DNA from 3 places in the Kitasatospora sp. NPDC093806 genome. Region 3 is predicted to be linked to each of the others. Evidence: riboswitches for the same ligand, from Rfam matches in the RefSeq annotation. Region 3 holds a riboswitch; each other region holds the start of a gene.

Region 1 (2,258 bases), on a different contig from region 3:
TCGGTGATGCCGGGCACCAGCTCGTGCGCGTCGCGCAGCAGCTCGTAGACGCCGCCGGCGGTGACCGTGGTGTCGTGGCCCTGCTCCTCGGTGGTGGCGCCGATCACCAGCTCGCCGTCGGCGCGCGGCACCAGGTAGAGGTGGCCGCCGCGGACCACGGCGCGCACGTTCCGGGACAGGAACGGCCGGTACGCCGCGGGCACCCGCAGCCGCAGGATCTGGCCCTTGACCGGGCGGATCGGGGGCAGCACGCCCGGCGGCAGGCCGGGCAGCAGGTGGCTGCGGGAGCCGGCCGCGAGCACCACCCGGTCGGCGTCGACGCGCTCGCCGGTGGTGGTGCGGGCGCCGGTCGCGCGGTCGCCCTCGACCAGCAGCTCGGCGGCCTCGGCGCGGTGCAGCACGACGCCCGCCCGCTCGCAGGCCAGGACCAGCGCGCGGGACAGCCGGCGGCCGTCCACCTGGTGGTCGTCGGTGACGTGCAGGCCGCCCCGGACGCCCGGGGCGAGCATCGGCTCCAGCCGGCGGGCCTCGCGGCCGGTGAGCCACCGCGAGTCCAGGCCGAGCCGGAGGTGGAAGGCGTGCAGCTCGCGCAGCTCTTCGCGGTCGTCCGCGTCCAGGGCGACGGCGATCGTGCCGCACTGCCGGTAGCCGGTGTCCTGGCCGCCCGCGGCCTCGGCGAGTTCGGCGGCGAAGGCCGCGTACCGCTCGTTGGAGGCCATCCCGAGCCGCAGCAACGGCTCCTCGCCGTACTGGAGTTCGGTGACCGGGGCGAGCATGCCGGCCGCGACCTGCGCGGCGCCGCCGCCGGGGGCCGGGTCGAGCACGGTGACGCGCAGTCCGCGCTGGGCCGCCCGCCAGGCGACCACCAGTCCGATGACGCCGCCGCCGACCACCAGCACGTCGGCGTGGGCGCCGCCCGGTGCCAAGCGTGTCAAAGTCGCTGCTCTCCCTTCGCCGGTATGACCCGGATCAGGTTCGGACGGTCGCAGGCCGTGTCAGCCCGCCTCTCAGCCCGGTACGCCGGGCTCCCGTGATGGTGCCCCCACCTTAACTCCGGGGAGCGGGGCCGCTGAAGGCACCTGTTACGGAGGTCCCGGCCTAGGCCGGAGGGCCCGGGACCTGGCTGAGTACAGTGGCGGGCGTGGCAGAGCTGAGCGGAACAGAGCAGGTCGGACGGACGGACCGGGTGGTCGTGGTGGGCGCCGGACTGGCCGGGGCGCACTGCGCCGCGGCGCTGCGGCGGGACGGCTGGCAGGGGCCGGTCACCCTGCTCGGCGAGGAGCCGCACGCGCCGTACGACCGGCCGCCGCTCTCCAAGGACGTCCTGCTCGGCAAGGCCGACGCCACCCCCCTCGACCTCGACCTCGGAGCGCTCGGCGTCGAGCTGCTCACCGGCCGCCGGGCCACCGGCCTCACCCCGGCAACGGCCGGCACCCCCGGCGTGCTGCACACCGACGCCGGGGACCTCCCGTACGGCGCGCTGGTGATCGCCACCGGCGCCGAGCCGCGCGCCCTGCCCGGCGCCGAGCGGGCCCACCTGCTGCACACCCTGGACGACGCGCTCGCGCTGCGCGCCCTGCTCCGCCCCGGCCTGCGCCTGGTGCTGGTCGGCGCGGGCTGGATCGGCGCCGAGGTGGCCACCGCCGCCCGGGCGGCCGGCTGCGAGGTCACCGTGGTCGAGGCCGGCCCGGCGCCCGTCCCCGGCGCGCTGCCCGCCGAGGTCGGCCGGGCGATGGCCGCCTGGTACGCCGCCGCCGGGGTCGACCTGCGCTGCGGCACCGGCGTCACCGCCGTCGAACCGGGGGCGGTGCTGCTCGCGGACGGCTCGCACCTGCCGGCCGACGAGGTGCTGGTCGGCGTCGGCGCCCGCCCGGCCACCGGCTGGCTGGCCGGCTCCGGGGTCGGGCTGGACGCGGCCGGCGCCGTCCTGGTGGACGAGCGGCTGCGCACCACGCTGCCGGGCGTGTACGCGGCCGGCGACTGCGTCAGCTACCTCTCGGCGCGCTCCGGCGCCCGGCTGACCGTCCAGCACTGGGACCACGCGCTGCAGTCCGGCGCGGCCGCCGCCGCCTCGGTGCTGGGCGCGGACGCGCCGCCGTACGACCCGGTGCAGTACTTCTGGTCCGAGCAGTTCGGGCGGATGGTGCAGTACGCCGGGCGGCACGGCGCGGACGACGAGCTGCTGTGGCGCGGCTCGCCGGACGACCCGGACTGGTCGGTGCTCTGGCTGCGCGACGGCGTCCTGCGCGCCCTGCTCA
Region 2 (2,258 bases), on a different contig from region 3:
GTGCCGGACTCGCCGTTGCCCTGCGCCTTGATGGTGACGACGCTGGGCAGCGCCTTCTGCGCGATGCCGGCCACCGAACCGGGGGCGGGCTCGTTCTTCTGCGTGTTGTTGGCCTGGACGGTGGTGGAGCTGTGGTCGGCCTTGGCGCTGACCTTGACGTCGTCGCGGTCCGCGACGACCACGCCGACCGCGCCGCCGGCCACGCCGGCGATCAGCGCGACGGCCGCGACCAGCGCGATCAGGCCGCCGCGCTTCTTGCGCGGGCCGCCGGGGGCGCCGGGGTACTCACCGGGGTAGCCGAGCGGGCCGCCGGGGCCGCCCGGGGTGCCGGGCGCGCCGGGGGTGATGTCGTGCGCGCCGCCCCAGCCGCCGAGCGGCTGGCCCGCGCCGAAGGGGTGGTGGTGCTGGCCGGTCGCGCCGGGGGCGTGCGGCGCGGCCGGGGCGCCGTACGGGTCGTGCGCGGCGTGTGCGGCGGGCGCGCCGAGCGCTGCCTGCCCGGCGTGCGTGGCGTGCGTGCCGTACGGGTCGTGCGCCGCGGCGAGCGGGGGCACCGGGGTGCCGGGCGCCGGGGTGGCGTACGGGTTGCCGACCGGGGCGGCCGGGGCGGCGGGCGCCGCCGGGGCCGGGGCCGGGGGCAGCACCGGCGGCGGGGCGTCGAGGTAGCCGGGCGCGGCGGCCGGGGCCGGCGCGGTGGGCGCCTCGGCGACCGGAGGGACCGGAGCGGGCGCGGTGGGCGCGGCGGGCGCCGGGTCCGGGGCCGGGACCTTGCCGAAGGCCACGGTGGGCGTGAACCCGCCGGAACCCCCCTCGGCGGCCGGGGCCGCCGGGGCCGGCTGGTCGGCCGCGGGCGTCGCTGCGGGGGCGGGACCGGCGGCAGACTGCTGCGCCGGACCGTCAGGAGCGGGACCCACCACCCCCTGGCCGGAGGGCTGCTCCCCCTGCGGCCCGGTGGACCCAACCTCGCGCTCGGTGCTCACGGACGACCTCCATAGCTGACAGGACCAACAACCATAGTTTTTCGCACACCCGATTCGATTGCCGTAAGGAGCCTTCTGAAGAACTCATAAGAATCCTTAGCCGGGCCAGACAGCCCACCGGCGGCCCGCGCACCCGCTCCGCCTTGGCGTTCTCCCCCACGCCGGTTAGCCTGTCGCTCCAAACTGACACGCGGGAGCTTGGACCGACCAGGCTGAGAGTGCGCCGGTCGACCGTACGCCACGGGTTCCGTGGGCTGCCGTCGAGGGGGCGCAGACCGCCGGAACCTGTCCGGGTAATGCCGGCGTAGGGAGTGAACGGCCATGCCGCCTGCTTCGTCATCCTCGTCCTCGGGCGCGCCCGCGTCCGGGAACGTCCCCCCGACCTCGGACGCCGCGGGAGCCGTCCCCGGTTCCCGGGCGACCGCGGACGCCACCGGGGCCGCGGCCACCGCCACCGCCGTGGCGGACCACCCGCACCGGGTCGAGGCGCCGCTGGTGCTGGACACCGCGCCGCCGCGCACGCTGCGCTTCCGCGACCACTTCGCGCTCTGGATGAACCTCGGCGTCTCACTGATCGGCTTCACCACCGCCGCCACCGTGCTCGGCGCCCAGGGCAGCGAGCTGTCGCTGGCCGCCGCCGTGACCGCGATCGTGGCCGGCACCGTGGTCGGCACCGCGATGCTCGCGGTGGCCGCGCTGATCGGCGCCCGGACCGGCGCCCCGGCCATGGCCAACCTGCGCGGACTGTTCGGGACCCGGCTCTCCTACGTGCCGACGGTGCTCAACATCGTCCAGTGCGTCGGCTGGGGCGTCTACGAGCTGCTGACGATCGCGCTCGGCGCGCAGACCGTCGCCGGCACCGAGGGCTACCGCTGGGTCTTCGTCGTCCTGGCCGGCGCCGTGACCACCGCGCTGACCATCTGGCCGCTCGGCGCGATCGCGGTGCTGCGCCGCTTCGTCGCCGCCGCGGTGGCGGTCGCGATGGTGTACTTCACCGTCCAGCTGGGCCGGCACGGCGTGTCCGACCCGGGCGCGGGCAACTGGCACGGCTTCCTGAAGGCCACCGACGCGATGATCGCGGTGTCGATCTCCTTCGTGCCGCTGGCCGCCGACTACACCCGGCACTCGCGCACCCCGCGCTCGGCGTTCTGGGGCAGCTTCACCGGCTACACCCTGGCCCAGGTCTGGTGCTACGTGCTGGGCCTGCTGGCGCTGCTCCAGGCGGACGGGGACGCCGGCCGGATCTTCGACTCGTTCCTGGGCGTGTGGGCCGGCTGGCTG
Region 3 (2,258 bases):
CGGCACGTACCGGAGCAGCACGCCGGCGTGCACCGTCATGTAGTCGACGCCCTGCTCGCACTGCTCGATGATGGTGTCGCGGTAGACGTCCCAGCTGAGTTCCTCGGCCTTGCCGTCGACCTTCTCCAGCGCCTGGTAGAGCGGCACGGTGCCGATCGGCACGGGGGAGTTGCGCAGGATCCACTCGCGGGTGGTGTGGATGTTGCGGCCGGTGGAGAGGTCCATGACGGTGTCGGCGCCCCAGCGGGTGGCCCAGGTCATCTTCTCCACCTCCTCCTCGATCGAGGAGGTGACGGCGGAGTTGCCGATGTTGGCGTTGATCTTCACCAGGAAGTTGGTGCCGATGATCGCCGGCTCCACCTCGGGGTGGTTCACGTTGACCGGGATGACGGCGCGGCCGCGGGCCACCTCGTCGCGGACGTACTCGGGCGCCAGGCCCTCGCGCAGGGCGACGAACTCCATCTCGGGGGTCACGACGCCGCGCTTGGCGTAGGCCAGCTGGGTGACGGCGGTGCCGTCGCGGCCGCGCAGCGGGCGGCGCGGGCGGCCGGGGAAGACCGCGTCGAGGTTGCGCAGGTTGCCGCCGCGCGGCGAGGTGTGCTTGATGCCGTCGTCCTCGGGGCGCGCCTCGCGGCCGTCGTACTCCTCGACGTCGCCGCGCTGGCGGATCCACGGGTCGCGCAGGGCGGGCAGGCCGCGGCGCACGTCGGGCTCGTAGGCCTGGTCGGTGTACGGGCCGGAGGTGTCGTACAGCGGGACGGTCTTGCCGTTGGTGAGGACGACCTCGCGGTACGGCACGCGGAGGTCGGGGCGGGTTCCCTCGCGGTAGGCCTTGCGCCAGGCCGGGGTCGGGTAGCCGGTGCCCGCGCTGGAGACGTCGCCGTTCTGGGCAGACTTCGGCTGTGCCTCAAAGGTGGTCATCAGACCTTCAACTCCCTACGCCGGCATTACCCGGTCAGGTTCCTGCGGTCGACGCAGCCGCCGGTCCGTCCGTCGACGTCCCGTTCAGCGCCCTCTCAGCCCGGTGCTCCGAGCTCCCGCGTCCGCAGGCGGTGTTGCCTGCGCATGACGTCCAACACCGTAGCGAGCCGATCGCCGGAGGTCCAGAGCGGGTCCGGCGGGAGGAATGGCGAGGTCCGGACGGTGAACGGTGGGGCGCGGAGCCGTCCGGGCGGGCAGACTGGCAGGGCGAGCGAGCGGGCGGGTGGGCGGACGAGGCGAGGGAGGGCCGGCGTGGTCGGGAGTGCGGGGCGGGTCACCGGGGCGGTGGGCGCGGGACTGGTCGGCGAGGTGATGGTGCACGTCCCGCAGCGGCAGGGCACCGAGGCGTTCCTGGCCTACCTGGCCGTGCCGGGGGACCGACTGCCGGTCGGCACGCCGGTGGTGGTGATCGAGTACCACCCGCCGAGGACCGTGTACGTAGCGCCCGTCGTTCCGTGACGAGGCTGTGACGGGATGTCATGTCGGTTCCCTTTCCAATGGTTTGCCCCCGGCGGACAATCCGAATCGGCGCATCTCCTGCGCCGGAAGGGGGAGTTGCACCATGGGGTACGTCATCGCCGGTGCGGTCGCCGGCGCACTGATCGTCGGGATCACGCTCTTCAAGATGATGTGGCGGGTCGCCGAGCCGAACGAGGCGCTGATCATCTCCGGCTCGCGGCACCGCACCGAGGGGGTCGGTGACGGACTGGGCTTCCGGATCGTCACCGGCCGGGGAACACTGGTCACGCCCGGCCTGCAGGGTGTCCGGCGGCTCTCGCTGGACCTCAACGAGGCCGAACTGAACGTCGAGTGCGTCACCACGCAGGGCATCCCGGTCCGGGTCAAGGGCGTGGTGATCTTCAAGGTCGGCGACGACGACGTGTCGATCGCCAACGCCGCCCGCCGCTTCCTGGACCAGCAGAAACTGATCAGCCAGCGGGTCCACAACGTCTTCGCCGGCCACCTGCGGTCGATCGTCGGCGGGCTCACCGTCGAGGACATGATCCGCGACCGCGAGCGGCTCACCGGCGAGACCAGGGCCGCCTCCGGGCTGGAGATGGAGAAGCTCGGGCTGATCATCGACACCCTGCAGATCCAGGAGATCATCGACCCGACCGGCTACATCAAGAACCTCGCCATCCCGCACGCCGCCGCCGTCCAGCGGGACGCCCGGATCGCCCAGGCCGAGGCCGACCGGCTGGCCACCGAGGCCGAGCAGGAGGCCGCCGCCCGCAAGGCCGAGGCGACCCGCAACAGCGAGATCCAGCAGTCCTCGT

Evidence for each region. A riboswitch is a leader RNA that binds a small molecule or an ion and turns the genes downstream of it on or off. The one in region 3 is predicted to bind thiamine pyrophosphate.
Region 1: it holds a riboswitch for thiamine pyrophosphate, as region 3 does, so the genes downstream of both, thiO (glycine oxidase ThiO) here and thiC (phosphomethylpyrimidine synthase ThiC) in region 3, are expected to answer to the same signal.
Region 2: it holds a riboswitch for thiamine pyrophosphate, as region 3 does, so the genes downstream of both, AB0N76_RS29910 (cytosine permease) here and thiC (phosphomethylpyrimidine synthase ThiC) in region 3, are expected to answer to the same signal.

What each region holds. Positions count from the first base shown of each region.
Region 1 covers NZ_JBFBDO010000024.1:70,313-72,570, forward strand. Annotated here, with positions in the region: gene thiO (glycine oxidase ThiO) at 1-935, opposite strand, end outside; TPP riboswitch at 930-1,042, opposite strand; gene AB0N76_RS15165 (FAD-dependent oxidoreductase) at 1,151-2,258, shown strand, end outside.
Region 2 covers NZ_JBFBDO010000086.1:24,876-27,133, forward strand. Annotated here, with positions in the region: gene AB0N76_RS29905 (trypsin-like peptidase domain-containing protein) at 1-977, opposite strand, end outside; TPP riboswitch at 1,158-1,305, shown strand; gene AB0N76_RS29910 (cytosine permease) at 1,299-2,258, shown strand, end outside.
Region 3 covers NZ_JBFBDO010000040.1:2,989-5,246, forward strand. Annotated here, with positions in the region: gene thiC (phosphomethylpyrimidine synthase ThiC) at 1-921, opposite strand, end outside; TPP riboswitch at 917-1,051, opposite strand; gene AB0N76_RS20025 (hypothetical protein) at 1,234-1,440, shown strand; gene AB0N76_RS20030 (SPFH domain-containing protein) at 1,544-2,258, shown strand, end outside.